DNA from 4 places in the Serratia sp. FDAARGOS_506 genome. Region 4 is predicted to be linked to each of the others. Evidence: predicted binding sites of a transcription regulator. Region 4 holds the regulator's gene; each other region holds the start of a gene.
What was found. The regulator CRP, encoded in region 4, controls carbon source genes, mostly activating them, when cyclic AMP is high. The targets are predictions, from matches to a motif close to ATGTGANNNNNNTCACAT.

Region 1: a site for CRP is predicted at 5,294-5,311, ahead of glpT (glycerol-3-phosphate transporter). Genes of this name have one in related genera too.
Region 2: a site for CRP is predicted at 2,868-2,885, ahead of deoC (deoxyribose-phosphate aldolase). Genes of this name have one in related genera too.
Region 3: a site for CRP is predicted at 5,276-5,293, ahead of EGY12_RS18340 (YjcB family protein). Genes of this name have one in related genera too.

What each region holds. Positions count from the first base shown of each region.
Region 1 is NZ_CP033831.1:1,683,850-1,691,099, forward strand. Features, by position in the region: gene rhtB (homoserine/homoserine lactone efflux protein) at 1-342, opposite strand, end outside; gene pldB (lysophospholipase L2) at 490-1,533, shown strand; gene yigL (sugar/pyridoxal phosphate phosphatase YigL) at 1,538-2,335, shown strand; gene glpQ (glycerophosphodiester phosphodiesterase) at 2,551-3,630, opposite strand; gene glpT (glycerol-3-phosphate transporter) at 3,713-5,065, opposite strand; gene glpA (anaerobic glycerol-3-phosphate dehydrogenase subunit A) at 5,430-7,079, shown strand; gene glpB (glycerol-3-phosphate dehydrogenase subunit GlpB) at 7,069-7,250, shown strand, end outside.
Region 2 is NZ_CP033831.1:2,094,351-2,101,600, forward strand. Features, by position in the region: gene EGY12_RS10140 (patatin family protein) at 1-497, shown strand, start outside; gene EGY12_RS10145 (TatD family hydrolase) at 494-1,276, shown strand; gene EGY12_RS10150 (NupC/NupG family nucleoside CNT transporter) at 1,460-2,737, shown strand; gene deoC (deoxyribose-phosphate aldolase) at 3,109-3,888, shown strand; gene deoA (thymidine phosphorylase) at 3,955-5,280, shown strand; gene deoB (phosphopentomutase) at 5,474-6,697, shown strand; gene deoD (purine-nucleoside phosphorylase) at 6,864-7,250, shown strand, end outside.
Region 3 is NZ_CP033831.1:3,763,047-3,770,296, forward strand. Features, by position in the region: gene EGY12_RS18305 (DMT family transporter) at 1-52, opposite strand, end outside; gene EGY12_RS18310 (helix-turn-helix domain-containing protein) at 234-1,103, shown strand; gene EGY12_RS18315 (glyoxalase) at 1,121-1,555, shown strand; gene EGY12_RS18320 (MoaF N-terminal domain-containing protein) at 1,866-2,318, shown strand; gene EGY12_RS18325 (ester cyclase) at 2,328-2,819, shown strand; gene EGY12_RS18330 (multidrug efflux MFS transporter) at 2,991-4,190, opposite strand; gene EGY12_RS18335 (MarR family winged helix-turn-helix transcriptional regulator) at 4,431-4,880, shown strand; gene EGY12_RS18340 (YjcB family protein) at 4,918-5,199, opposite strand; gene mrdA (penicillin-binding protein 2) at 5,494-7,250, shown strand, end outside.
Region 4 is NZ_CP033831.1:1,143,663-1,150,912, forward strand. Features, by position in the region: gene EGY12_RS05770 (LysE family translocator) at 1-597, opposite strand, end outside; gene EGY12_RS05775 (hydrolase) at 717-1,697, shown strand; gene EGY12_RS05780 (YheU family protein) at 1,694-1,927, shown strand; gene EGY12_RS05785 (phosphoribulokinase) at 2,079-2,948, shown strand; gene EGY12_RS05790 (OsmC family protein) at 2,987-3,394, opposite strand; gene crp (cAMP-activated global transcriptional regulator CRP) at 3,777-4,409, shown strand; gene EGY12_RS05800 (YccS/YhfK family putative transporter) at 4,460-6,538, shown strand; gene EGY12_RS05805 (aspartate aminotransferase family protein) at 6,579-7,250, opposite strand, start outside.

The sequences.
Region 1 (7,250 bases), 540 kb from region 4:
GCGGCGGAACAGGCGGCGGCGCGGCATGCTGCCCGCCAGCGCATGCAGATCCAGCGCCCCGGCGGCGCGCCACTGCTGGATGCCGAGCCACACCAGGTAAGCGGCGCCCAGCCATTTCAGCAGCTCGAACGCCAGCAGCGATTGAGAAATCAGCGCGCCGAGGCCGATGCCCACCAGCACGATGTGCGCGCTCAACCCGACCTGCAGCCCGGCGATCGACGCGGCGGCGCCGCGATAACCGTGGCTGATACCGGTACTCATGGTGTTGATGGCGCCTGAGCCGGGGGACAGGCTGAGGATAAGCGTGGTCAGCAGATAGGTTAACCACCAGTCCAAGGTCATGGTTCTCGGCTCCCTGAAAGTGTCGTTTTGTGCCACAATGCGCCGAGGCGGCGCCGTTTTTTGTAAGAATTGAATCACAATACGCTAGTATGATTTCTTGTGCCAGCGGTCACATTTTCCGCCGGCCCCACAGGGAAAAGGCTCTCGATGACCTCGTTCACTCTCAGCTCCGATGACTGGTTAACGCGTGAAACGCAGTTCGCTGCCTTCGCCACCGGGCCGCTGCTGGACTTCTGGCGGTTGCGTGAAGAAGGTGAGTTCAGTGGCGTAGACGGCGTGCCGATCCGCTTTGTGCGCTTCCGTTCCGCGCGGCATCAGCGGGTGGTGGTGGTCAGCCCCGGCCGCATCGAAAGCTACGTGAAATACCCCGAGGTGGCCTACGATCTGTTCCACTGCGGTTACGATGTGGTGATCGTCGATCATCGCGGCCAGGGGCGCTCCGGCCGTTTACTGGCGGATACGCACCGCGGTCATGTGGTAAACTTCGCCGACTACGTGGACGATTTCGAGCAGCTTTGGCAGCGTGAGGTCGAATCGCGCGGTTATCGGCAGCGCTTCGCGCTGGCACATTCGATGGGCGGCGCGATCCTGGCGCAGTTCCTGCAGCGCCGACCGCAGGCATTCGACGCGGCGGCGTTTTGCGCGCCGATGTTTGGCATTCAGTTGCCGATGCCGGGCTGGCTGGCCGACCGTATTCTCGACTGGGTGGAGACGCGCCCGGCGATCCGCGACTACTACGCGGTGGGTACCGGCCAGTGGCGTCCGCTGCCCTATGTGGTCAACGTGTTGACCCACAGCCGCGAGCGCTACCGGCGCAGCCTGCGCTATTACGCTGATTACCCCGAGCTGCAGGTGGGCGGGCCGACCTATCATTGGGTGCGGGAGAGCATCCGCGCCGGCCGGCAGATTATCGCTCAGGCCGGGGAGATAACAACGCCGCTGTTGCTTTTGCAAGCCGGTGAAGAACGGGTGGTCGACAACCGTTCGCACCAGGCTTTTTGTCAGGCTCTGTCAGACGCGGGGCGCCCTTGCGAAGGGGGGCTCCCGTTGGTTATCAACGGCGCACGCCATGAGATCCTGTTCGAGCGGGACGCGATGCGCGCCGAAGCACTGAACGCAATCCTGCGCTTCTTTGCTCAACACTTAGGCGGCGGGCTGCCGCCGACAACTCCATCAGAGGTTAGAACATAACGCTATGTATCACGTCGTCGCTTCCGATTTAGATGGCACGCTGCTGTCTCCCGACCATACCCTGTCGCCGTACGCCAAAGAAACGCTGAAGTTGCTGACCCAGCGCGGCGTGCATTTCGTGTTCGCCACCGGCCGTCACCATATCGACGTGGCGCAGATCCGCGACAGCCTGGAGATCAGCGCCTTTATGATCACCTCCAACGGCGCGCGGGTGCACAACACCGCCGGCGAGTTGATTTTCAGCCACAACCTGGACGGGGATATCGCCCGCGATCTGTACGGCATGCTGCACGACGATCCGGAGATCACCACCAACGTCTACCGTAACGATGACTGGTTCATCAACCGCGAAAGCCCGGAACAGGAAGAGTTCTTCCAGGAGTCGGTGTTCAAATACCAGCTGTTCGAGCCGGGCCTGCTGGAAACCGACGGCGTCTGTAAGGTTTACTTCACCTGTGAAGACCATGAGCGGTTGCTGCAGGTGGAAGACGCCATCAACGCGCGCTGGGGCGATCGGGTCAACGTCAGCTTCTCGTTCCCGACCTGCCTGGAAGTGATGGCGGGTGGCGTGTCGAAAGGGCATGCGCTGGAAGAAGTGGCCAAGATCATCGGCTATACGCTGCAAGAGTGCATTGCCTTCGGCGACGGCATGAACGATCTGGAGATGCTGTCGATGGCCGGCAAGGGCTGCATCATGCGCGACGCGCATCAGCGCCTGAAGGATATGCTGCCGGAGCTGGAAGTGATCGGCTCCAACGTCGATAACGCGGTGCCGCACTACCTGCGCAAGATGTTTCTCTGAAATAACCAGGCCGTTTTTCTTAAATAACAAGGGCGCCTCGCGGCGCCCTTAAAGTCAATGATAAACCGGATGACGTTGCCGAGCTTACAGAGGGCAATGTCTAAAAAACAAGGAAAATCAATTTATTGATTTTCGACTGATATCCACAAAGGAGGAAAAACCACGTTTTTCCTCCTTTGTCAGCAATCCAAGGGCGCCTCGCGGCGCCCTTGTTATTACTTGTGCTGGCCCTGCTTCTGCAGGAACTGCACGCCCTTGTCCGGGAAGTCGGTGAATACGCCATCGACGCCGGCCTGGTTGTAAATCACGTCATACAGCTGGTTCACGTCGGTCACGTACTTCGGCAGCGCATCGGCGCGGATGGTGAACGGATGCACCGCCAGCTTGCTGGCGTGCGCTTCTTTCACCATGTCGGTCAGCACGATGTGGCCCGGCTTGGATTTATCTGCCACCACCAGCATGTGGTAGTCCGGCCCGATGCCGTCGGCATACTGAGCGATTTTCTTCATCGCGCCCGGCTTGAACATCCAATCGTAGTCGTATTCTACCCACTTGCCGTCGGCTTTCTGCTCGTAGGTTTCCTGCCAGTCGTTATAGGCGATCAGCTGCACCAGTTTCAGGTCCATGCCCAGCTTCGGCTCCAGCTCGTTCTTGATGCGTTTGAGCTCGTTGGCGTCGAAGCATTGCAGGTAGACGTTATCGTTCTTGCCGGTGTAACCGTATTGCTTGAGCACCGCCAGCACTTTGCTGGAGATGTCTTTGCCTTCCTGCTTGTGGAACCACGGCGCCTTGATTTCAGGGTAGATGCCGATGTTTTTGCCGGTCGAATGGTTCAGACCCTGCACGAACTCGATCTCTTCCTGGAAAGTGTGCACGCGGAAGTCGGATTTGCCCATCGGGAAGCGGCCAGGGTAACCCTGTACCTTCTTGCCGTTTTCGATTTCAAAGCCTTCGGTGAACTTCAGCGATTTGATTTCCGCCAGCGTAAAGTCGATGGCGTAGTAGCGGCCGTCTTTGCGCGCGCGGTCCGGGAAGCGTTCGGCGACGTCGGTGACGCGGTCGAGGTAGTGGTCATGCAGCACCACCAGCTCGTTATCCTTGGTCATCACCAGATCTTGTTCAAGGTAATCGGCACCCTGTGCGTAGGCCATCGCCTTCGCCGGCAGAGTGTGTTCCGGCAGGTAGCCGCTGGCGCCGCGGTGGGCGATCACCACTTTGTCCGCCGCCTGCGCGGCGCTGACCATTGAGGTGGCGAGAATGATCCCTGTCAGCAGGGCTTTGACTTGAGTCCGCATTCCGTTTTCTCCGTGTTGTTGGGGGCAGGGTAGTAAAAAGGCCGCAGGGCGGCCTTTAAATCATGCAAAAGTCGTGTGACGCTTAACCGCGCTTGGCGGCGATTTCCGCGTGGTGTTTCTTTTCGTTCAGCATGGTCAGCAGCAGCAGGATAACCGCCAGCACGCCGCCGCCGATCATCACCATGAAGCCGCCGTCCCAACCGAAGAAGTCCACGGTGTAGCCGACGATGGCGCTGGCCGCGACCGAGCCGCCCAGGTAGCCGAACAGGCCGGTGAAGCCCGCGGCGGTGCCGGCGGCTTTCTTCGGCGCCAGCTCCAGCGCGTGCAGGCCGATCAGCATCACCGGGCCGTAGATCAGGAAGCCGATGACCAGCATACAGATCATGTCCACGGTCGGGTTGCCGGCCGGGTTCATCCAGAACACCACGGTGGCGATGGTTACCAGCGTCATGAAGAACACGCCGGTGGCGCCGCGGTTGCCTTTGAACACTTTGTCCGACATCCAGCCGCACAGCAGGGTGCCCGGGATACCGGCGTATTCATACAGGAAGTAAGCCCAGGAAGACTTGTCCAGCGCGAAGTGTTTCACTTCTTTCAGGTAGGTCGGCGACCAGTCCAGAATGCCGTAACGCAGCAGATAGACGAACACGTTGGCGACCGCGATGTACCACAGCAGCTTGTTCGGCAGAATGTACTGCATGAAGATCTGCTTGGCGGTCAGCTCTTCTTCGTCTTTTTCGCTGTAGTCGTCCGGATAGTCGTTTTTGTACTCTTCAATCGGCGGCAGGCCGCAGGATTGCGGGGTGTCGCGCATCAGGGCGAAGGCGATCAGGGCCACCAGGATGGCGCCGAAGGCCGGCATGTACAGCGCCGCGTGCCAGTCGTTGAACCAGGCCATGCCCAGCAGGAACAGCAGCGGCGGCAGGCCGCCACCCACGTTGTGGGCGCAGTTCCAGATGGAGACGATGCCGCCGCGTTCTTTCTGCGACCACCAGTGCACCATGGTGCGGCCGCACGGCGGCCAACCCATGCCCTGGAACCAGCCGCACAGGAACAGCAGGACGAACATGATGGCGATGCTGGAGGTCGCCCACGGCACGAAGCCCATGAACAACATCACCGCCGCCGCCAGGATCAGGCCGGCAGGCAGGAACACTCGCGGGTTGGAACGGTCGGAGACCGAACCCATGATGAATTTGGAGAAGCCGTAGGCGATGGAAATGCCCGACAGCGCGAAGCCGAGGTCACCGCGGCTGAAGCCTTGTTCGATCAGGTAAGGCATGGCCAGGGTGAAGTTCTTACGCACCAGATAGTAAGCGGCGTAACCGAAGAAGATCCCCAGGAAAATTTGCCAGCGTAGCTTACGGTAGAGCGGGTCTACCTTATCGCTCGGCACACGGGCGATGTGTGCGGCCGGCTTAAAAATACTCAACATGAGCGCCTCCGATGGCTTTATCTGTTATCACATCAATATGACCTTTTACGTTCATTTGATGATTGAGCGGATATCGAATGTGGTGTTTTTGTGTTCCATAACGAGCGCCATTGTCATCAAATACGCCTGGTGTCGCTGTGACGAATGGCGCAATTGTTACACTTTCATGAAACCACGGCGGATTTTGAGCGATTCGTTAACGTTATGAAATAGAAAAACGTCCAAAAATCGTGATTATGATCACATTGATGGTTTTTTGTGGACATTTTTATTTCGTTTTATGTTCGTTCTTGTTCCTTATCAAACAAAGACCCTAATAACCGTGGCTCAATAGGCTCATAACTACCGATCCTGAGGGAGCGACATGAGCAGCTATTTTGACGGCGGCGAAACGGATGTGATCATCATCGGCGGCGGCGCCACCGGCGCAGGCATCGCCCGCGACTGCGCGCGGCGCGGCTTGCGCTGCATCTTGCTGGAGCGCCACGACATCGCCACCGGCGCCACCGGCCGCAATCACGGTTTGCTGCACAGCGGCGCGCGCTATGCGGTGACCGACGGTGAGTCGGCACGCGAGTGCATCGAAGAGAACCGTATCCTGAAACGCATCGCCCACCACTGCATCGAGCGCACCGACGGGCTGTTCATCACCTTGCCGCAAGACTCGCTGGACTATCAGCAGCAGTTTATCGCCGCCTGCCGCCAGGCCGGCATCGATGCTGAAGCGATCGACCCGCAGCTGGCGCTGCGCCTCGAACCGGCGGCCAACCCGGCGCTGATCGGCGCGGTGCGGGTGCCGGACGGCACCGTCGATCCCTTCCGGCTGACCGCCGCCAACATGCTGGACGCGCGCGAGCACGGCGCGCAGATCCTGACCTACCATCAGGTGGTGGGGTTGCTGCGCAGCGGCGACCGGGTGACGGGCGTGCGCGTTTACGACCATCAGAATCAGCGGCGTTATGAGCTGCATGCGCCGGTGGTGGTCAACGCCGCCGGCATCTGGGGCCAGCAGATCGCCGAATACGCCGACTTGCGCATCCGCATGTTCCCGGCCAAAGGGGCGCTGCTGATCCTCGGCCATCGCATCAACAACATGGTAATCAACCGCTGTCGCAAACCGGCGGATGCCGACATCCTGGTGCCGGGCGACACCATTTCGCTGATCGGCACCACCTCGACCCATATCGATTACGACCAAATTGACAACATGCTGGTGACGCCGCAAGAGGTGGACATTCTGATCCGCGAGGGAGCGCTGCTGGCGCCGACCCTGGCGCAGACCCGCATTCTGCGCGCCTATGCCGGGGTGCGGCCGCTGGTGGCCAGCGACGACGATCCTAGCGGGCGCAACGTCAGCCGCGGCATCGTGCTGCTCGATCACGCCAGCCGCGACGGGCTGGAAGGGTTTATCACCATCACCGGCGGCAAGTTGATGACCTACCGCCTGATGGCTGAGTGGGCTACCGACAAGGTATGCGAAAAGCTCGGTGTAAACCGCCCGTGCACCACTGCGCAGGACGCGTTGCCCGGATCCCGCCAGTCGGCGGAGGAAACGGTGCGCAGCGTGGTTTCTCTGCCCGCCAGCATTCGCGGCTCGGCAATTTACCGCCACGGCGATCGCGCCAGCCAGGTGCCGACGGCCGATCGGCTCGACACCAGCCTGGTGTGCGAATGCGAAGCGGTGACCGCCGGGGAAGTGCGTTATGCGGTCAATTCGCTGACCGTCAACAATCTGGTGGATCTGCGCCGCCGCACCCGCGTCGGCATGGGCACCTGCCAGGGAGAACTCTGCGCCTGCCGCGCCGCCGGGTTGTTGACGCGCTTTAAGGTCAGCACGCCGCAGCAATCCATCGCGCAGTTGTCGCAGTTCCTCAACGAACGGTGGAAAGGCGTACGGCCGATCGCCTGGGGTGATGCGCTGCGCGAGAGCGAATTTACCAGCTGGGTTTACCAAGGGTTGTGCGGGCTTGAAGCCCGGGCCGACAAGGAGCAGGAGGCGGATGATGCGATTTGACGTAGTGGTGATTGGCGGCGGCCTGGCGGGCCTGAGCTGCGCCATTGCCGTGGCCGAACAGGGCAAGCGCTGTGCGGTGGTTAGTTCCGGCCAGAGCGCGCTCTATTTCTCCTCCGGTTCGCTCGATCTGCTGGCAAGATTGCCGGATGGCACGCCGGTCGAGATGCCGCT
Region 2 (7,250 bases), 950 kb from region 4:
CCGTACCTTCGCAGATGTACTACACCCCGCAGTGGATGAAGCGCATGGAGCACTGGCTGAGCGACAGCAGCCTGCAACAGATGGTGCGCATCCTGCAGCATCATGAGAAAAGTTATCACCGCATCCAGCGCTTTATCGAGAAGCCGCCGGGCAAGCTACGTATCTTCGAGATCTTTCCGCCGAAACCGCTGGCCAGCAATGCGCTGGGCAGCCGACTGGGGGCGCTCAATCAGGATTATCATCTGGGGCGCCGCTGCGGCCGCTACTTCCTGGCCACCGTCGGCCAGTGGATGGCGCAGCCGGAACCGGACGGCATGAAGGTGAAGAAAGCGCTGTCGCGCCGCCTGATCCAGCCGGAGAACGTCAGAATGCCTTCGCCGATCGTGACCGACATCGCCATGCCGCCCGAGCTGGGCGCGCAGCCGGAGGCCGCGTTGGCGGCGCCGAAGATCATTCTGCCGGGTGATTTGCCGCCGGGTGAAGGGGGCGCGCTGTGAGTTACGCCTTTACTGATACCCACTGCCATTTCGATTTCCCCCCTTTTACCGGGCATGAGGCCGAAAGTCTGGCGCGGGCGGCAAGCGCCGGCGTGCAGCGCATCATTGTGCCGACGGTCACCGCCGATCGCTTCGTGCGGGTGCTGCGGCTGGCGCAGGAGCACCCGCCGCTGTTCGCCGCGCTGGGGTTGCATCCGCTGTATATCGCGCAGCATCATGAGCCGCAGCTGGAACAGCTGGCGACGCTGCTGGCCGAACGGCCGCGCAAGCTGGTGGCGGTAGGGGAGATCGGGCTCGATCTGTATATGGACAACCCGCAGTTCGAACGCCAGCAAAGCGTGCTGCTGGCCCAGCTGAAGCTGGCGAAACAGCATGATCTGCCGGTGATCCTGCATTCGCGCCGCACCCACGATCAGCTGGCTGCGGCGCTGCGGCGCATGCAGTTGCCGCGTCGCGGCGTGGTGCACGGCTTCGCCGGCAGCCTGTCGCAGGCGCAGGCGTTTATCCGCCTCGGCTATTACATCGGCGTGGGCGGCACCCTCACCTATGAGCGGGCGCAGAAAACGCGCGGCGTGATGGCGCAATTGCCCCTTGAGGCACTGCTGCTGGAGACCGATGCGCCGGACATGCCGCTGGCCGGCTATCAGGGGCAGCCGAACCGCCCCGAACGCGCCGCCGAGGTGTTTCAGACGCTGTGCGAGCTGCGGCCGGAGCCGGCCGATGAGATCGCCGACCACCTGCAACGCAATACCCAGGCACTGTTCGCCATGCCGGATTGATGAGCTTATAACGTGATTTGTGTCACGTTATAAGGTTTTTATTTGCGTCCTGTTGTATACATTTGTGACATAAATCGGTGCGAGGGTGACCTCGCTCAGTATAATCCCCCCGAAACTCTCCAATAGCAGACCTCTCTCCATGAGCAGGGATGTATTTTATTTTTTGCAACAGGGAAACTTTGCATGCAACTCATCATGAGTCTGGTCGGTATGGCGGTGCTGATCGCCATTGCGGTGCTGCTCTCCAGCAACCGCCGGGCCATCAAACTGCGCACCGTCGTGTGGGCGTTCATCATTCAGGTCGGCATCGGCGCGCTGGTGCTGTATGTACCGCTGGGCCGCAGCATCCTCGGCAGTATGTCTAACGGCGTGGCAAACGTTATCGCTTACGGCAATCAGGGCATTTCGTTCATTTTCGGCGGGCTGGTGTCCGACAAGATGTTCGAGGTGTTCGGCGGCGGCGGCTTCGTGTTCGCACTGCGCGTTCTGCCGGTGATCGTGTTCTTCTCCTCGCTGATTGCGGTGCTGTACTACCTCGGCATCATGCAGTTGGTGATCCGCGTGTTGGGCGGCGGCCTGCACAAGCTGCTGGGCACCTCGCGCACCGAATCGCTGTCGGCGACCGCCAACATTTTCGTTGGCCAGACCGAAGCGCCGCTGGTGGTGCGTCCGTATATCGCCACCATGAGCCAGTCAGAGCTGTTTGCCGTGATGTGCGGCGGCCTGGCCTCGGTAGCCGGTTCGGTGTTGGCGGGGTACGCGCAGATGGGGGTGCCGCTGGAATACCTGATCGCCGCGTCCTTCATGGCCGCGCCGGGCGGGCTGTTGTTCGCCAAACTGATGGTGCCGGAAACGGAGCAGACCCACGATAAAGACGATGCGATGAAGCTGATCGCCGAAGAGGATCGTCCGGCCAACGTGATCGACGCGGCGGCTTCCGGCGCGGCTTCCGGCATGCAGCTGGCGTTGAACGTCGGCGCGATGCTGCTGGCGTTTATCGCGCTGATCGCCTTGCTCAACGGCATTCTCGGCGGCATCGGCGGCTGGTTCGATTACCCGCAGCTGTCGCTTGAACTGATCCTCGGCTGGGTGTTCTCGCCGATCGCCTTCCTGATCGGCGTGCCGTGGAGCGAAGCGATGACCGCCGGTTCGTTTATCGGCCAGAAGATCATCGTCAACGAGTTCGTCGCCTACATGAACTTTGGCGCCTATCTGCGCCCGGACGACGTGGTGGCGGCGGAAGGCCTGCAGGTGCTGTCGGCTCACACCAAGGCGATCATCTCCTTCGCGCTGTGTGGTTTCGCCAATCTCTCCTCGGTGGCGATCCTGCTGGGTGGTCTGGGCAGCATGGCCCCCAACCGTCGCCATGACATCGCGCGCTTCGGTCTGAAGGCCGTGGCGGCGGGCACGCTGTCCAACCTGATGAGCGCCACCATCGCCGGCTTCTTCCTGGCGCTGTAAGCCATCCCGGAGCCCGCGTCGGCGCGACCGATCGTGGGACTCCGCCTATACTCTAAGCAACGCGGGTGCTTACCGCACCCGCGATCTTCAGCCGCTTCTTTAGCGAATTTGTGAACGATATCGCGTTATTTTGTGATGTTCTTCACATATAATTCCGGTCTGTTACAGTGCTATTTCATATAGTGTGACGATGAACGCGAATCGCCTCCGGCATTCGTGTTCAAATAGCTATTTACTGGCCGGCCGCAAGGCGGGTGGCCATGTGCGGTGAGAAGGATCTCAGTTGCCGCCGTGGGAACCCCGTTCCCCAGCGCTATCTTCATGGAACCAAGTCCGCTCGCCAACACCCAGGTACTCAGTTGGAGAGTTTTATGACCGAATTAACCGCAGCAGCGCAACGTGCGCTGAACCTGATGGATTTAACCACGCTGAATGATGATGACACCGACGAGAAAGTGATCGCGCTCTGTCGTCAGGCCAACAGCCCGGCCGGCCACACGGCGGCTATCTGCATCTACCCGCGTTTTATCCCGGTGGCGCGTAAGGCGCTGCGTGAGCAAGGCACGCCGGATATTCGTATCGCCACCGTGACCAACTTCCCGCATGGCAATGACGATATCGACATCGCGCTGGCGGAAACCCGTGCGGCCATCGCCTATGGCGCGGATGAAGTGGACGTGGTGTTCCCTTACCGCGCGCTGATCGCCGGCAACGAACAGGTCGGCTTCGAGCTGGTGAAACAGTGCAAGCAGGCTTGCCTGGCGGCCAACGTGCTGCTGAAAGTGATCATCGAAACCGGTGAGCTGAAGCAGGCCGATCTGATCCGCAAGGCGTCCGAAATCGCCATCAAGGCCGGGGCGGACTTTATCAAGACCTCCACCGGCAAGGTGCCGGTCAATGCCACCTTGGAAAGCGCCGAGCTGATGATGTCGGTGATCCGCGATATGGGCGTGGCGAAGACGGTGGGCTTCAAGCCAGCCGGCGGCGTGCGCACCGCGGAAGACGCGCTGCATTATCTGCAACTTGCCGATCGTATTCTGGGCGAAGGCTGGGCCGACGCGCGGCATTTCCGCTTTGGCGCTTCCAGCCTGCTGGCCAGCTTGCTGACCGCGCTGGGCCATCAGACCCAGACCGCCGGCGGCGGCTACTGATCGATTTCGTTGGCGGGCGCCAGGCGCGCCCGTCTGCACCGACTCTCGGCGACACAGGGGGATGCCTTGTTCCTGGCTCAAGAAATTATTCGTAAAAAACGCGACGGCCAGCCGTTAAGCGAAGCGGAAATCCGCTTTTTCATCAACGGCATTCGCGACAACGTGGTATCGGAAGGGCAGATCGCCGCGCTGGCGATGACCATTTATTTCCATGACATGAGCATGCCGGAGCGCGTGGCGCTCACCATGGCGATGCGCGATTCCGGCACCGTGCTGGATTGGAAGAGTCTGGCGCTGAACGGCCCGATCGTCGACAAGCATTCGACCGGCGGCGTGGGCGACGTGACCTCGCTGATGCTTGGCCCGATGGTGGCGGCCTGCGGCGGCTATGTGCCGATGATCTCCGGCCGCGGCCTGGGGCATACCGGCGGCACGCTGGACAAGCTGGAAGCCATTCCGGGCTTCAATATTTTCCCGGACGATAACGCCTTCCGCAAAATCATTCAGGACGTCGGCGTGGCGATCATCGGCCAAACCAGCTCGCTGGCGCCGGCGGACAAACGTTTCTATGCCACCCGCGACATTACCGCTACCGTGGATTCGATTCCGCTGATCACCGCCTCCATTCTGGCCAAGAAGCTGGCGGAAGGGCTGGATGCGCTGGTGATGGACGTGAAGGTCGGCTCCGGCGCCTTTATGCCGACCTATGCGCTGTCGCAAGACTTGGCCCAGGCGATCGTCGGCGTGGCCAACGGTGCGGGCTGCAAGACCACCGCGCTGCTGACCGACATGAACCAGGTGCTGGCTTCCAGCGCCGGTAACGCGGTGGAAGTGCGTGAAGCGGTGCGCTTCCTGACCGGCGAATACCGCAACCCGCGTCTGCTGGAAGTGACGCTGGCGCTGTGCGTAGAGATGCTGCTGTCCGGCGGCCTGGCGCAAGACGAGGCCGACGCGCGCGCCAAACTGCAGGCGGTGCTGGACAACGGCAAGGCGGCGGAGGTATTTGGCCGCATGGTGGCGGCGCAGCAGGGGCCGATAGACTTCGTCGAACGTTACGATAGCTATCTGCCGGCGGCAACGCTGAGCAAGCCGGTGTATGCTGAAAAGCCGGGCATCATCAGCGCCATGGATACCCGTGCGTTGGGCATGGCGGTGGTTTCGCTGGGCGGCGGCCGCCGCCGGGCGAGCGACGCCATCGACTACAGCGTTGGCCTGACCGAGGTGGCGCGCCTGGGCGATAAAGTGGATGCCCAGCAGCCGTTGGCGATGATCCACGCCAACGATGAAGAGAGCTGGCAGCAGGCGGCCGATGCGGTGCGCAGCGCAATGACGCTGAGCGACAAGGCGCCGGAGGCGACGCCGGTGGTGTATAAGCGCATCACTCAAGCGTGATGACCCTCGTCTTTCAAGCCGTAGCGTTGTTGGCTGCACGCGTGCACCCCAGTCACTTACTTGAGTAAGCTCCTGGGGATACACGCGCTAGCCGCCTAGCTACAACTTGAAATCCATTGGGTATAAATTTAGAGAATAAGGGCGATTGCAGTCTTGCGGTCGCAATAGCGTGAGAACACGCAGGAGAGCACAGATGAAACGCACATTTATTATGGTATTGGACTCCTTCGGCATCGGTGCCAGCGAAGACGCCGAACGTTTTGGCGACCAGGGTTCCGACACCCTGGGCCACATCGCCGAGGTTTGCGCGCGCGGTGAGGCCAACGTGGGCCGTCAGGGCCCGCTGACGCTGCCTAACCTGAGCCGTCTGGGCCTCGGCAAAGCGGCGGAAGAGTCTACCGGCAACTTCCCGCAGGGGCTGGACCGCAACGCCGACATCATTGGCGCGTACGGTTACGCCAGCGAGCTCTCTTCCGGTAAAGACACGCCGTCGGGCCACTGGGAAATCGCCGGCGTGCCGGTGCTGTTCGACTGGGGCTACTTCACGGACGAACACAACAGCTTCCCGCAGGCGCTGCTGGATAAGCTGGTGGAGCGCGCCAAGCTGCCAGGCTACCTGGGCAACTGCCACTCATCCGGCACCGTGATCCTCGATCAGTTGGGCGAAGAGCACATGAAAACCGGCAAGCCGATTTTCTACACCTCCGCCGACTCAGTGTTCCAGATTGCCTGCCATGAAGAAACCTTCGGCCTGGAGCGTCTGTATGAGCTGTGCGAAATCGCGCGTGAAGAGCTGACCGAAGGCGGGTACAACATCGGCCGCGTGATCGCGCGTCCGTTCGTCGGCGATAAGCCGGGCCACTTCCAGCGCACCGGCAACCGTCACGATCTGGCGGTAGAGCCGCCGGCGCCGACCGTGCTGAAAAAGCTGGTGGACGAGAAGGGCGGCGAAGTGGTGTCGATCGGTAAAATCGCCGATATCTACGCCAACGTCGGCATCACCAAGAAGGTGAAGGCGACCGGCATCGACGCGCTGTTCGACGCGACCCTGATCGAAATGGAGAAGGCCGGCGACAACACCATCGTGTTCACCAACTTCGTGGACTTCGACTCCTCCTATGGCCACCGCCGCGATGTGGCGGGCTACGCCGCTGCGCTGGAGCTGTTCGACCGCCGCCTGCCGGAGCTGCTGAAGCTGGTGAAAGACGAAGACATTATCATCTTCACCGCCGACCACGGCTGCGACCCGACCTGGCCGGGCACTGACCACACCCGCGAGCACATCCCGGTGCTGGTTTACGGCCCGAAAGTGAAGCCGGGCTCGCTGGGCCACCGTGAGACCTTTGCCGACATCGGCCAGACCGTTGCCAACTACTTTGGCCTGTCGCCGATGGATTACGGTAAGAGCATGTTCTAAGCCCTGTCTTTCAAGCCGCAGCGTTGTTAGCTTCACGCGTGAACCCCAGTCACTTACTCAAGTAAGCTCCTGGGGATTCACCCGCTAGCTGCCTGGCTGCAACTCGAAATTCAAGGCTTAGATGTTTGACGTTTTTATTAAATAAGATTTCTAAAGGAAGAAAATTATGGCTACGCCGCACATTAATGCTGAGATGGGTGATTTCGCTGACGTAGTACTGATGCCGGGCGATCCGCTGCGTGCAAAATACATCGCCGAAACCTTCCTGGAAGGCGCGGTGGAAGTGAACAACGTGCGTGGCATGTTGGGCTTCACCGGTACCTACAAAGGCCGCCGCATCTCCGTAATGGGCCACGGTATGGGCATCCCGTCCTGCTCCATCTATGCGCGTGAGCTGATCGCCGAATTCGGCGTGAAGAAGATCATTCGCGTGGGCTCCTGCGGCGCGGTGCGTGACGATATCAAACTGCGTGACGTGGTGATCGGCATGGGCGCGTGCACCGACTCCAAGGTGAACCGTCTGCGCTTCAAGGACAACGACTACGCGGCGATC
Region 3 (7,250 bases), 2.2 Mb from region 4:
TCCAGGTGGTGCCCCAAATCAGCACCACGGCGAGGTACAACAGCGCATTCATTCTATTTGTTACTCCGAAAAAACCGATGGCGCAGTATCCGCTTTGGCGCGCTTTGGCGCTTGCAGCGCTTTGCGCCCAGTTGCATATTCTTGCGCTTTTTTTGCCAAAAGCGCAGGGCGGCGGCTGGTATGCGGCGGCGCCACTCTTTACACTGTCGGCATGTCGAACAACGGGGCCGGCGATGTCCAACTATCAGGCGTTTGAAACACTGCGTGAACATAAGGCGCGGCTGCACGGCAGCGTGCTACTGGGCACCGGCGTGGAGCTGGCCGCCTGGTCCAACTGCAACGATCGCGTCACGCAGGAAAGCGCCGACCACCATACCCTGAGCCTGTACGTCGCCGACGGCTATGAGTGCTATCAGCAGGTGCCGGGCGGCTGGCGTAACGGCGGCGGGCCGGATCGGTTCTGCATCATGCCGCGCCAATATGCCTCCACCTGGGACGTGCGCAGCGATCTGTCGTTCGTGCACCTGTATTGCACCGACGGGCATCTGCGGCAGCTGGCGGAGCAGACCTGGGGTCGCAGCCCGGCGGCGATCAACGTAGAGCCGCGCAGCTTCGGCGAAGATCCGCAGATCACGCTGCTGTATCGCCAGTTTTTGCTCAACTGCGACTGGCGGGACAGCGCCAATCTGCTGGCGCTCAGCAGCGCGTCTAACCTGCTGATGTCGCATCTGATCCAGCGTTACAGTCAGCTGCAGTGGAAACTGCCGCAGGCGCGCGGCGGCCTGGCGCCTGCGGTGGCCAGGCGGGTGCGGGACTATATCGAAAACCACCTCGATCGGCCTTTGCTGTTGGCGGATCTGGCGGCGCAGGCCGGGTTGAGCGAATACCATTTCGCCCGCATGTTCAAGCACGCCACCGGGCTGGCGCCGCACCAGTTTGTGATGCGCGCCCGGCTGCAACGCGCGGAACGGCTGCTGCGACACAGCCAACAGCCGATCACCGAGATCGCGCTGGCGTGCGGCTTCAGCTCCGCCAGCCATTTCAGCAACCGCTTCAAGGCGGCCTATGGATTTGCTCCGCTGCAGGTGCGGCAGGGGCGCTAACCGGAAGGGAGAGCGGCATGGGTCAACAATTTGCCGGGCTGGGCGTGTTGTTTGTCGCCGGATTCGGGCCCGTCACGCGTGAGAGCGACGAGAGCAAGGCGTTTTATGTCGAGGCGCTGGGGCTGCCGCTCAAACCGATGCCAGGCAACGAAACCTATCTGCTGTCGGAGCAAGGCGCGCTCGACGGCGTGAAGCATTTCGCCCTGTGGCCGCTGGCGCAGGCGGCGCAGTCCTGCTTTGGCGACGATCGCTGGCCGGCGGATCTCGCGGTGCCGCAGGCGTGGATCGAGTTCGACGTGGCCGACATGGCGGCCGCCACCCAGGGGCTGGTCGATCGCGGTTATCGGCTGTTGGTCGCCAACCGCGAAGAGCCGTGGGGGCAGAGCGTTACCCGTTTGCTCAGCCCGGAAGGGTTGCTGGTCGGCGTCACCTATACGCCCTGGCTGCGGTAAACGCCACGCCGTTCGCCGCCGCCTGCCGGCGGTGGGCGGCTTAAGAACAAATACGCATTAGCTTAAAGCGGTCTGCGCTATAGACCCATCAAATCCCCGAGTGGTTTCCTTTCCTGGAAGCAGAAATTCCGTTCATTGCGTAAAAACCAATGGCCAGAACGCGCTATTACCATGCCATTTTACGGCGATTTTTCCCCGTCTTTTTTTGCCGCCAGGTGCCTGATAGGAATAGAGATTATTCTTATATTTCTGCCAATCGTTAAGAAATAATAATGATTATCGTTTTCAACCACGGAAAGGAGAAGGAACGATGAAAACAGTGAAGCGAACGGGCATCGCGCTGGCGATAGCCCTGACTTTCCCCCTGGCATTGCCCGCCGCTACGGCGGCGCAACCCTCCCTGACTAACAGTAAGGTGGCAACGATGACGGAAAAACACGGGCAGTTCATTGCGGTCGGTAAAGTGGTGCAGGTGACCTTCGGCGATTTCGCCTTCAAGCTGGATTTTACCGATGACAAGACCATGACCTTCACCGGCATCGGCGAGGCGTCGCAGGGCATCACCGACACCGTGCAATACACCGCAGTGGAGATTCGGCCGAAGGTCTATATGGTCTATTGGCACGAACCTCAGTCCGGCGACAACGTGACGCATATCGAGGACTTTGAGCGCGGCGAGGTGTACACCAACATCGCCGCCAAGGACGGCAGCTTCACCCATCTGAAAGGGCAGCTGAAAATCGTAGGTCACTCAGGAAAATAAGGAGCAGTTATGAAAAAGGCATTGATCACCTGTGCGATCGTCGGCGGCTTGCTGGCGAGTTACCCGGCGCTGTCAACGGATCAGGCGGCGTCTTACAAATCGGCCGGCAAAGGCGGTTATCATCATGCCCAGCAGAAGCTGAAGGTGGTGGAAGATCTGTACGCGGGCTTTTTCAACCGCCACGACATCGGCGTGGCGCAGAGGCTGATTGTGGAAAACTACAAGCAGCATAACCCGTTCGTCGGCGACGGCATCAAGCCGTTCCTGGATTTCTTCAGCCAGACCTTTAAGGACAATCCGCAGTACAGTGCCAAAATATACCGCAGCGCGGTCAACGGCGATCTGGTCTATGTTCACGTCAAATACCAAAATAACCCGCAGGATCGCGGCACCGCCAGCGTGGATATTTATCGGGTGAACGATCAGGGGAAAATCACCGAGCATTGGGACGTCAATCAGGATGTGCCGGAAAAATCGGCCAACGACAATACCATGTTCTGATCCGCAAGGGCCGCTGCGGCGGCCCTCAACACGCCCGCAACACTTTATTTACTTACATAAATATTAAATGACCGCCGCGTCGAGTAGGCTACGGCCGCCTTTGGCAGTGGTGGCACGGTTGATGGGCGTCATTGTCCCACCACTGCTTGAGGCGTTTCCCCGCATTTCCCGTTATCCCGCGCGTTGACTCTCCACTTTTTTGAACTGATGGCGCAGCTGCAGCGCATTGCAAAGCACCAACACCGCCGTCACGGCGAATACCCAACGGAACCCCATCATCGCCGAAATGCCCGAGCCCAGCAGTGGGCCGACGACGTTGCCCAGGTACATAAAGGATTGGTTGTAGCCGAAGATGCGCCCGGTCACCTGATCAGAGGAATACTTCAGCAGCAGCGCCTGCACCGCCGGCATCAGCGCGCCGTCGGCAAAGCCGAGCAGGAAGCGCAGAATGCCCAGCTGCAATGGCGTATTGACCCAGGCCATCACGGCGAACAGGCCGGTGGTGAACAGCAGCGCGGCGATCAGGATGCGTGCGGTGCCGATGCGATCGCCGAGCCGCCCGAGGCGCGGTGCCGAGATCAGCGCCGCAATGCCGGGCACGGCGGCGATCATGCCGCTGACAAAGGCGATATTGCTGACGTCGCCCGACAGCTCGCGGATGAACAGCGTCAGGATCGGGCTGATGGACGAGTTGGCCAGCTGGATCATCAGGGTACAAACGAACAGGGTGACGATCAGCGTCGGATAGGGCAGCGAACGGAATACCGCCTTGCCGCTCAGCTGATCCGCTTTTTTCACCGTGATGCGCCGCTCTTTAATCAGGAACAGCGTCACCAGGAAGCTGACGAACATCAGCCCGGCGGTGACGAAAAACACCACTCGCAGCCCCAGATGATCGGCCATCAGCCCGCCCAAGAGCGGCCCGGCGATCACGCCGGAGATCTGCCCGGTAGAGAGCGTACCCAGCGCCCAACCGCTTTTATCGCGCGGCGCCTGCGAGGCGACCAGCGCCATGGCGTTGGGAATATAGCCGGACGTCAGCCCCATCAGGGCGCGCAGCGCGAACAGCTGCCAGACGTTGGTGGCCAGCCCCTGCAGCGCGATGACGATCGCCATGCCCAGTGAGGCGCGCAGCAGCATCAGCTTGCGGCCTTTGCGGTCGGCCAGGCTGCCCCACAGCGGCGACACCACCGCCGAGACCAAAAAGGTGCCACTGAACACCAGACCGGACCACAGGCTGAGGGATTGGTGATCGCTGATGCCGAGCTGTTCGACGTACAGCGGCAGAAAAGGGAGGATTTGGCTCATCGCCAGCCCGGTGAAGAAACACCCGAGCCAGACCGAGATCAGATTAACTTTCCACGCTTCCATCGGCTTACCGTACCACGTTGAATAAGGAGGGATTTATTAAGCAAAATAATAATAACACTGCAAATTAATTGGCGAGGGGCAAATGCGTGAGCAAACGTAACCCTGCCGACGCAGTGTCTTTTTGCTATATATTAATAGCTATATTATCATAGGTAACTGGGTTAAGCCAGAGCGGCGCGGAGACCGCGCGATCCGGCGGTGTGAAAGCAGGGATAAACTGAACGCTATCGATTAATGCCAATGAAAAAAGATCATCCTGAAGACGTGACGCTGCTGCGCACGCAGTTAATGTCGCTGGTGCGCCGTTTGCGGCGCGAATCGCGCAGCGACGAAAAATCCTGGGCCCAGCTGATGCTGTTGGGGGCTATCGATCGCCACGGCGGCGAGGCGACGCCGTCGCTGCTGGCGGAGTCGGAGCGCATGCGCTCCTCTAACCTGGCGGCCGCGTTGCGTGAGCTGGAGGCCGATGGTTTGCTGGTGCGCACGCCGGACGCCGAAGACAAACGCCGGGTGCGGGTGCGCCTGACCCCCTCCGGGCTTGGCCTGCTGCAGCAAAGCCGCAGCCGGCGCGAGGCGTGGCTGCTGGCGGCGATGGAGAGCTGTTTAACGGAGCGGGAGCAGGCGCTGTTGATTGAGGCGGGGGCCTTGATGGCGCGGCTGGCGGCGGCGCCGTCAACGGAAACGGAATAATCGGCGGGGCGACCGGTGCGCCGCCCCTGCGGCGAGATTACGGCATCGGCCAATCGGTCGGCATGGTGCTAACTACGTCCACGTAGCGATCCCAGGCCGATGACCAGAATTGGGTGAAGGCTTCCAGGGTGAGGTGAATGCCCATCAGGCCCATCACGAACCAGCAGGCGGTAAACAGGCCCAGGCTGCTGAACATGAACGCCATGCCGTTGCGGCTGGTTTTACGGCAAACGACGTTTAACTGGCTGGCGAAGAACATCATCACGGCGCTCAGTAACTCCCAGCGCATCATGACTAAACCGGTGGCAATGGTACTCATCGAACTCGATCCTATGTAACAAAAAGCCGCATTCGGCAGGGCGCCGACAGGGAAATGCGGGGGAATAACGGGAATAGTGTGATTTAGATCACATTGTAGCATTGGGGCGAACGGCGGCTCAATGGGGAGCGCGGTGAAAAAAACGCCGACGGTAACATTCCAATATGCTGAAACAGTTATGCCATTTCATTAGCAACCTTTTCATGGGGCGGTGCGCCCGATAACGCTATGCTTGCCGGCTTTTCAGTTCCCTGATTTTGCGGGGAAATGTGACGCAAAAGGTATCGGCACCGCATGGCCCTGTTAAAAGAAAAAATTCGCGACCACTCTGCGGAAGAGAGGCTGTTTATCCGCCGGGCAGGCGTAGCGCTGGCGCTGGTGGTGGTCTGTTTCGGCGCGCTGATCGTCAATCTCTACCGGCTGCAAATCCGCCAACACGGCTTTTACCAGACGCGCTCCAACCAGAACGACATCAAGATGCTGCCGATCGCCCCCAGCCGCGGGCTGATCTTCGATCGCAACGGCATTCCGCTGGTGCGAAACGTGACACTGTATCGTATCGAGGTCACGCCCAGCAAAATCAGTGACATGGCGGCACTGTTACAGGCACTGACGCCGATCGTCGACCTGACGCCGGAAGACATCAGCGCGTTTCGCGACGACATGCACCACAACAGCCGCTACAAACCGGTGACGCTCAAAGCAGGACTGAGCGACACCGAGGTGGCGCGTTTTGCCGTCAATCAATATCGTTTCGACGGGGTGACAATCGATACCTATCAACAGCGTGAATATCCTTACGGCGCCCAGCTGGCGCACGTGTTGGGCTATGTGTCGAAGATCAACGACAGCGATCTCAAACGCTTGGACAAGGCTGGGCTGAGCGAGAACTATGCCGCCGACCGCAACATCGGCAAACAGGGCATCGAGGCCTATTACGAGTCCGAACTGCACGGCACCACCGGCTATCAGGAGGTGGAAGTCGATAACCACGGGCGGGTGATCCGCCTGCTGAAGGAGCAGCCGCCGAAGGCCGGCAAGAACATCTACCTGACGCTGGATCTGCCGCTGCAGCAGTACATTGAATCGGTGCTGAAGGGGCAGCGCGCCGCCGTGGTGGTCGAAGATCCGCGCGACGGGGGCATCCTCGCGATGGTCTCCAGCCCCAGCTACGATCCCAATCCTTTCGTGAAAGGCATCGGCTATCAGGCCTATAAGGCGCTGCTGACCAACCCGGATTTGCCGCTGATCAATCGCGTCACTCAGGGCTTGTATCCGCCGGCGTCGACGGTGAAGCCCTACATGGCCGTTTCGGCGCTGTTCGCCGGGGTGATCACGCCCACTACCACCTTTTTTGGCGCGCCGACCTGGACGCTGCCCGGCACCGAACGCCGCTACCGCGACTGGCTGAAAACCGGCCATGGCATGCTCAATGTCACCAAAGCGATCGAGGAATCCGCCGACACCTTCTTTTATCAGGTGGCGTATGAAATGGGCATCGATCGTATCCACCACTGGCTGAGTCAGTTCGGCTACGGCCAGTCCACCGGCATCGATCTGAACGAAGAGTACCGCGGCGTGCTGCCGAGCCGCGACTGGAAGCTGAAGGTGCATAAAAAGGGCTGGTATCAGGGGGATACGGTTTCGGTGGGCATCGGCCAGGGGTATTGGGTGGCGACGCCGATCCAGATGGTAAAAGCGCTGACCACGCTGATCAACAACGGCCAGGTGAAAACGCCGCATCTGCTGTATTCACTGCAGCAGGGCAACCGGGTGACGCGCTACCAGCCGCCGGCGCAAGCGGCGCAGATCGGCGATCCCCATTCGCCTTACTGGGGCATAGTGCGCAACGGCATGTACGGCATGGCCAATTTGCCGAACGGCACCGGTTACAAGCTGTTCCATACCGCACCGTATCAGATCGCCGCCAAATCCGGCACCTCGCAGGTGTTCAGCCTGAAGCAAAACCAAACTTATAACGCCAAAATGATCCCGGTGCGGCTGCGCGATCACATCTTCTATACGCTGTTCGCGCCTTATAAAACCCCACG
Region 4 (7,250 bases):
CCAGATCAGTAACACGCAGGCTGCGGTCAACAACCCCATGGAAACGTTGAAGATAACCCAGGCCTTTTTGCTGCGCAGCAGGCGGCCGATCACGGTGCCGAACGCCAGCCAGATAATGCCGGCGACGATGTTGACCACCAAAATGCCCAGCGCGATCGCCGCAATGGAACCGTTGTACTTATCGCCCGCCAGGCTGAAACTCGCCACCGCCCCCAGCGCCATCAGCCAGGCTTTCGGGTTGAGGAACTGCAGCAGCCACCCCTGATATAACCGCACCGGCTGCGGCGGCGCCACGTCGGTTTCCAGTTTCTCATAGGCAGCGGTGGCGACTTTCCATGCCAGCCACAGCAGGTACAGACTGCCGAGGATTTTCAGGATCAGGTGCAGCGACGGGTAGACCAGGATCAGGCTGCCGACGCCAAAGGCCACCAGCAGCAAAATGCTTTGCATGCCAAGCATGATGCCGACCATCAACCACAGCGATCGCATAAAGCCGAAGTTAGCGCCAGAGGTGGTCAACAGCAGGTTATTGGGGCCGGGGGTAATGGCGGCGACCCACAGGAAGCCTAACATCGAAAGGAATAAACTCGGTTCCATGGCACGGGTGCTCCTCACCCAAGGCGCTTTTTTGCAGTATCATTGTTAATTCTTGGTATTGAAGCTAACAGTGCGCTAGGGATCTCACAATAGCCGCCCACAACATTTTTATTCAGCCTATGCCTAACACCTTTCGCCCTCTGACCGGGGCCAGTAACCCGCACCTGCAAACGCTGTTGCCGCGGCTGGTGCGCCGCCGCGTATTATTGAAGCCGCATTGGCAACGGCTGGAATTGCCCGACGGCGATTTCGTCGATCTCGCCTGGAGCGAAGATCCGGCGCAGGCGCGCGACAAACCGCGCGCGGTGCTGTTCCACGGCCTGGAAGGCAGCTTCTACAGCCCCTACGCGCATGGCTTGCTCAACGCCTGGCGCGAGCGCGGCTGGCTCGGCGTGGTGATGCACTTTCGCGGCTGCAGCGGCGTACCCAACCGCAAGCAGCGCATCTACCACTCCGGTGAAACCGAAGATGCGCGCTTCTTCCTGCGCTGGCTGCGCGACAGCTACGGCGAGGTGCCGACCGCAGCGGTAGGCGTTTCGCTTGGCGGCAATATGCTGGCCTGCTATCTGGCGCAGCAAGGCGCCGACAGCCTGCTGCAGGCGGCGGTGGTGGTCTCGGCGCCTCTGATGCTGGAGCCCTGCGCCTACCGCATGGAGAAAGGTTTCTCCCGCGTTTATCAGCGCTACCTGTTGGGGCAGCTGAAACAAAACGCCACCCGCAAACTGTTACACTACCCGGACACTCTGCCGCTCAAGCTGTCACAGTTGAACGGGTTGCGCCGTATCCGCGAATTCGACGACGCCATCACCTCGCGCATTCACGGCTTCAGCGACGCTATCGACTATTATCGCCGCTGCAGCGCCCTGCCGCTGTTGCCGGCTATCCAGACGCCGCTGCTGATCATCCATGCGAAGGACGATCCCTTCATGACCCATGAGGTGATCCCCGACATCGCCGGCCTGCCGCGCAATATCGAATATCAGCTGACCGAGTTCGGCGGCCACGTCGGCTTCGTCGGCGGCACGCTGAAAAAACCGCACATGTGGCTGGAGCATCGCATTCCGGCCTGGCTTTCCCCTTATCTGGACATTCCGACGTGATCATTCCCTGGCAAGAACTGGCAACCGACACCCTGAACAGCCTGATCGAATCCTTTGTACTGCGCGAAGGCACCGACTATGGCGAACACGAACGCTCGCTGGAACAAAAGGTGGAGGACGTGCGCCGCCAGCTGAAAAACGGCGAAGTGGTGCTGGTGTGGTCAGAACTGCACGAGAGCGTCAACATCATGCCGCGCGGCCAGTTCCGCGCCGGGCAGGAAGAAATTTAGTGGCGTTCGGTTCTATGACTGACGAAAAAAATCAGGTAACAATGGGGCATTGCAAACCAGCGCGCGCCATTTTTACCCAGAGATAGAGAGCGTCAACAAGAGCCACAATAATCCCCGACGCCGGCGCATTCAACACGGAGTGACAACCATCATGTCTGCCAAACATCCCGTTATCGCGGTGACCGGTTCCAGCGGCGCCGGCACCACCACCACCAGCGTGGCGTTCCGTAAGATCTTCCAACAGCTCAACATCCGCGCCGCCGAGCTGGAGGGCGACAGTTTCCATCGCTACACCCGGCCGGAAATGGACGCGGCGATCCGCAAGGCACGCGATCTGGGCAGACACATCAGTTATTTCGGCCCCGAGGCCAACGACTTCGGCCTGCTGCAGCAGAGCTTTATCGACTATGGCAAGAACGGCACCGGGCGCTCGCGCAAGTATCTGCACACTTACGACGAAGCAGTGCCCTACAATCAGGTACCGGGTACCTTCACCCCGTGGGAGCCGCTGCCGGCGCCGACCGACGTGCTGTTCTACGAGGGGCTGCACGGCGGCGTTGTCACCGATCACCATGACGTGGCCAAACATGTCGATCTGCTGGTCGGCGTGGTGCCGATCGTCAACCTGGAGTGGATCCAGAAATTGATCCGCGATACCGGCGAGCGCGGCCACTCTCGCGAAGCGGTGATGGATTCGGTGGTGCGTTCGATGGAAGATTACATCAACTACATCACGCCGCAGTTCTCGCGCACCCACATCAACTTCCAGCGCGTGCCGACGGTGGACACCTCCAACCCGTTCGCCGCCAAGGCGATTCCCTCACTGGACGAAAGCTTCGTGGTGATCCACTTCCGCGGGCTGGATCAGATAGACTTCCCCTATTTGCTGGCGATGCTGCAGGGCTCGTTTATCTCGCACATCAATACGTTAGTGGTGCCGGGTGGCAAGATGGGGCTGGCGATGGAGCTGATCATGGCGCCGCTGGTGCAGCGGTTGCTGGAAGGCAAGAAGATCGAATAAATGCGTTGAGCGCGGCGCCAGGCCGCGCTCCGTCTCGATTACGCCGGTTGACGGATCTCGAAGCTGTGGGTCACTGTAGCGGCCTTGTTGAGCATCAGCGCCACCGAGCAATATTTCTCCGCTGACAGGTTCACCGCGCGCTCGACGATCTTGTCGGTCAGATCCTGGCCGGTAACGATGAAGTGCAGGTTGATATGGGTGAACAACCGTGGAGCTTCTTCACGGCGCTCGGAGGTCAGCTTCACCTCGCAGTCGCGCACGTCGTTGCGCCCTTTTTGCAGGATGGACACCACGTCGATCGCGCTGCAGCCGCCCACCGACATCAGCACCATCTCCATCGGGCTGGGCGCTTTATCGCCGGCGTTGCCGTCCATCAACACCTGATGGCCGGAGGCCGATTCACCCAAAAACGTTAACCCTTCCACCCATTTAACTCTTGCCTGCATTCTGGTCACTCCGGTTGATTTCTTAAAATCAGAGTACGCTTTCGCATAGAAACAGGCAACGTAACCTGATGCTAATCATGCTGAAGCGAGACAACACGAGACACCCGCCTTACTCTGTGCTACAAACAGAGCCGCAATAAATCTTTCCGGGACACTGAATTTCAGGGAAACGCCCAGAGAAAGGCTCCTTTACCGGTATGTTAACAGAATGTAGCTTGCAGCGCTTACGGCAAGTTAATATGCTAGAGCGACAGCGTATTTTTATGACACGCCTCAAAACTTGCCGGTAGCCCTCGCTCATGACTGCGGCTACAGGCGGGTTTTACAGGGAACTCTGACCCCTGTGACACAAGGCAGCGATAACAACAGAGGATAACAGCGAATGGTTCTCGGCAAACCGCAAACAGACCCTACTCTCGAATGGTTCCTGTCTCATTGCCATATCCACAAATATCCATCGAAGAGTACGCTGATTCACCAAGGTGAAAAGGCCGAAACGCTTTACTACATCGTGAAAGGCTCCGTTGCGGTGCTGATCAAGGATGAAGAAGGTAAAGAGATGATCCTGTCCTACCTTAACCAGGGGGATTTCATCGGCGAGCTCGGATTGTTCGAAGAAGGCCAGGAGCGCAGCGCCTGGGTTCGCGCGAAAACCGCCTGTGAAGTGGCCGAAATTTCCTACAAGAAATTCCGCCAGCTTATCCAGGTGAACCCGGACATCCTGATGCGTCTGTCCGCACAGATGGCAAGCCGCCTGCAGGTCACATCCGAAAAAGTGGGCAACCTCGCCTTCCTGGACGTTACCGGCCGCATCGCGCAAACCCTGCTGAATCTGGCGAAGCAACCCGACGCCATGACTCACCCGGACGGCATGCAGATCAAGATCACCCGTCAGGAGATCGGCCAGATCGTCGGCTGCTCGCGTGAAACCGTTGGCCGTATTCTGAAAATGCTGGAAGATCAAAACCTGATTTCCGCCCACGGCAAAACCATTGTCGTCTACGGCACCCGTTAATCCCTGAAGAAACGGCGCAATCTGCGCCGTTTTTTTGCCTGCTCTCTGCCATGTGGCGCCGCCTGATCTACCACCCGGAAATCAACTACGCACTGCGACAAACGCTGGTGTTGTGCCTGCCGGTGCTGTTCGGCCTGCTGATAGGCCAGCTGCAGCTCGGCCTGATGTTCTCCCTCGTGCCCGCCTGCTGCAATATCGCCGGTCTGGACACGCCGCATAAACGCTTCTTTAAACGGCTGATCGTCGGCGGTTCGCTGTTCGCCTTCAGCAGCGTTCTGCTGCAACAGGCTCTGCTGTGGCACGTGCCGCTGCCGGCGCTGATGCTGGGCCTGGCGCTGCTGCTCGGCGTCACCGGCGAAATCAGCCCGCTGCACGCCCGGCTGTTGCCGGCGGCGCTGGTAGCCGCCATATTCGCCCTCAGCACGGCCGGCACGGTGCCTATCTGGCAGGCGCCGCTGCTGTACGCGATCGGCACCGCCTGGTACGGCTTATTCACCTGGTTCTGGTTCAAGCTGTGGAAAGAGCAACCGATGCGCGAGACGCTAAGCCAGCTCTATCTGGAATTGGCGGACTACTTCGAAGCCAAATACTCACTGCTGACCCAGCACACCGATCCGCAAACCGCGCTGCCGCCGCTGCTGGTGCGCCAGCAAAAGGTGATGGATCTGATCAGCCTGTTGTACCAACAGCTTAATTTCCTGCCGCACGCCAACAACCTCGAGCAAAAGCGCCTGCAGCGCGCCTTTCAGGTGGCGATGGACCTGCAGGAGCACATCACCGTCAGCCTCCATCTGCCGGAAGAGGTACAAAAACTGGTGGAACAGAGCCAGGCCGAAGCGATCATTCGCCGCAATGCTCAGGTGATCGCCGGCCGGCTGCGCGTGGTGGCGCACGATATTCTCTATCATCAACATTCGAAGCGCTTCTCCATGGCCCACGAGCTGGCGGCGCTGGAAAAAATGGCGGCGCAGCATCCCGATAACCCGGTCGGCCAGTTTTGTTATTACCACTTCAGCCGCATCGCCCGCCTGCTGCGCACCCAGCATCCGCTGTACCGCCGCGACCTGATGCCCGGCCAGCACCGCCTGCCGTTTTGGCCGGCGCTGGTCAGCTACCTGTCGTTCAAATCCACCGCCCTGCGCAACGCCGCGCGGCTGGGCGTCACGCTGGCGGTCGGCAGCAGCCTGGGGGCGGTATTCAACCTGCCGAAACCTTACTGGATCCTGCTCACCATCATGCTGGTGAGCCAAAACGGGTATAACGCCACCCGGGTGCGTATTCAGCACCGTGCGCTGGGCACGATTGCCGGGCTATTGCTGGCGGCCGGGCTGCTGCAGCTGCAGTTGCCGGAAGGAGAAACGTTGAGCATCATGCTGGTGATCACGCTGTTGGCCTACCTGGTTTCGCGCAAGAACTACGGGCTGTCGGTGATTGGCTTTACGGTCACGGCGGTTTACACCCTGCAGCTGCTGGCGCTGAACGGCTCGCATTTTCTGGTACCGCGCCTGATCGATACGCTGATCGGCTGCGTGCTGGCGTTCGGCGGCACCATTTGGCTGTGGCCGCAGTGGCAAAGCGGGCTGCTGCGCAAGAATGCCCATCAGGCGCTGGAGAACGATCAAGCCGCGCTGCGGCTGATGCTGAAGCAACCGGAACCGGACGCGACCGCGTTGGCCTATACCCGCATGCAGGTCAACCAGGCGCACAACGCACTGTTCACCTCGCTCAATCAGGCGATGCAGGAACCGGGGTTCGCCTCAAACTATCTGGCGGACATGCGGCTGTGGGTCACGCATAGCCAGTTCATCGTCGAACACCTGAACGCCATGACCATTCTGGCGCGCGAGCACTACATGCTGACGCCGAAGCTGGCGGAAGAGTATCTGCAAACCTGTGAAATCGCGCTGCAAAGCTGCCAACAGCGGCTGGAATACGACGGCCCGAGCAGCGGCAACAGCGGCATCATGCAGCCGCCGGATCTGCATCCGGAAATGCCCGTCACCGAGATGGAGCGCCATCTGCGGCGCATTTTGTCGCACCTAAGCGTGATGCACACCATTTCCTCGCTGGCCTGGCGCCAGCGCCCGCACCACGGCATCTGGCTGAAGCGCAAACTGCGCGATCAATAAGGGCGCGGCTTGCCGTGCCCCGTTAGATGCCGCATGGGCTTCAGACGTTGATCACATCCTGCACCGCCAGCTCGAACAGCGCCATGCCGGCCTCGATATCCTGCAGCTCGACCACCAGCGACGGCGCGAAACGGATCACGTTCGGCCCGGCGTTGAGGATCATCAACCCGCGCGCAGCGGCGGCGGTGAGAAAGTCGCGCGCTCTGCCGTGATAATGCGGCGTCAGCTCGGCGCCAATCAGTAATCCCATGCCGCGAATCGCAGTGAAAATACCGTATTTATCGCCGATATGCTGCAAAGCCTGCACATACAGCGCATGACGCTGCTCGATGCCGCTCAGCACCTCCGGCGTATTGATCACGTCCAGCGCCGCCTCCGCCACCGCGCAGGCCAGCGGGTTGCCGCCGTAGGTGGTGCCGTGGGTGCCCACCTGCATCACCGACGCAATCTCTTCGGTGGTCAGCATGGCGCTGACCGGGAAACCGCCGCCCAGCGCCTTGGCGGTAGTGAGGATGTCCGGCGTCACGCCATAATGCATATAGGCGAACAGCTTGCCGCTGCGCCCCATGCCGCTCTGCACTTCGTCGAACACCAGCAGCGCCTGATGTTGGTCGCACAGCTCGCGCACGCCTTTGAGGAAACCGGCGTCGACCGGCGTAATGCCGCCCTCGCCCTGAATCGGCTCCATCACCACCGCGCAGGTGTGGTCGTC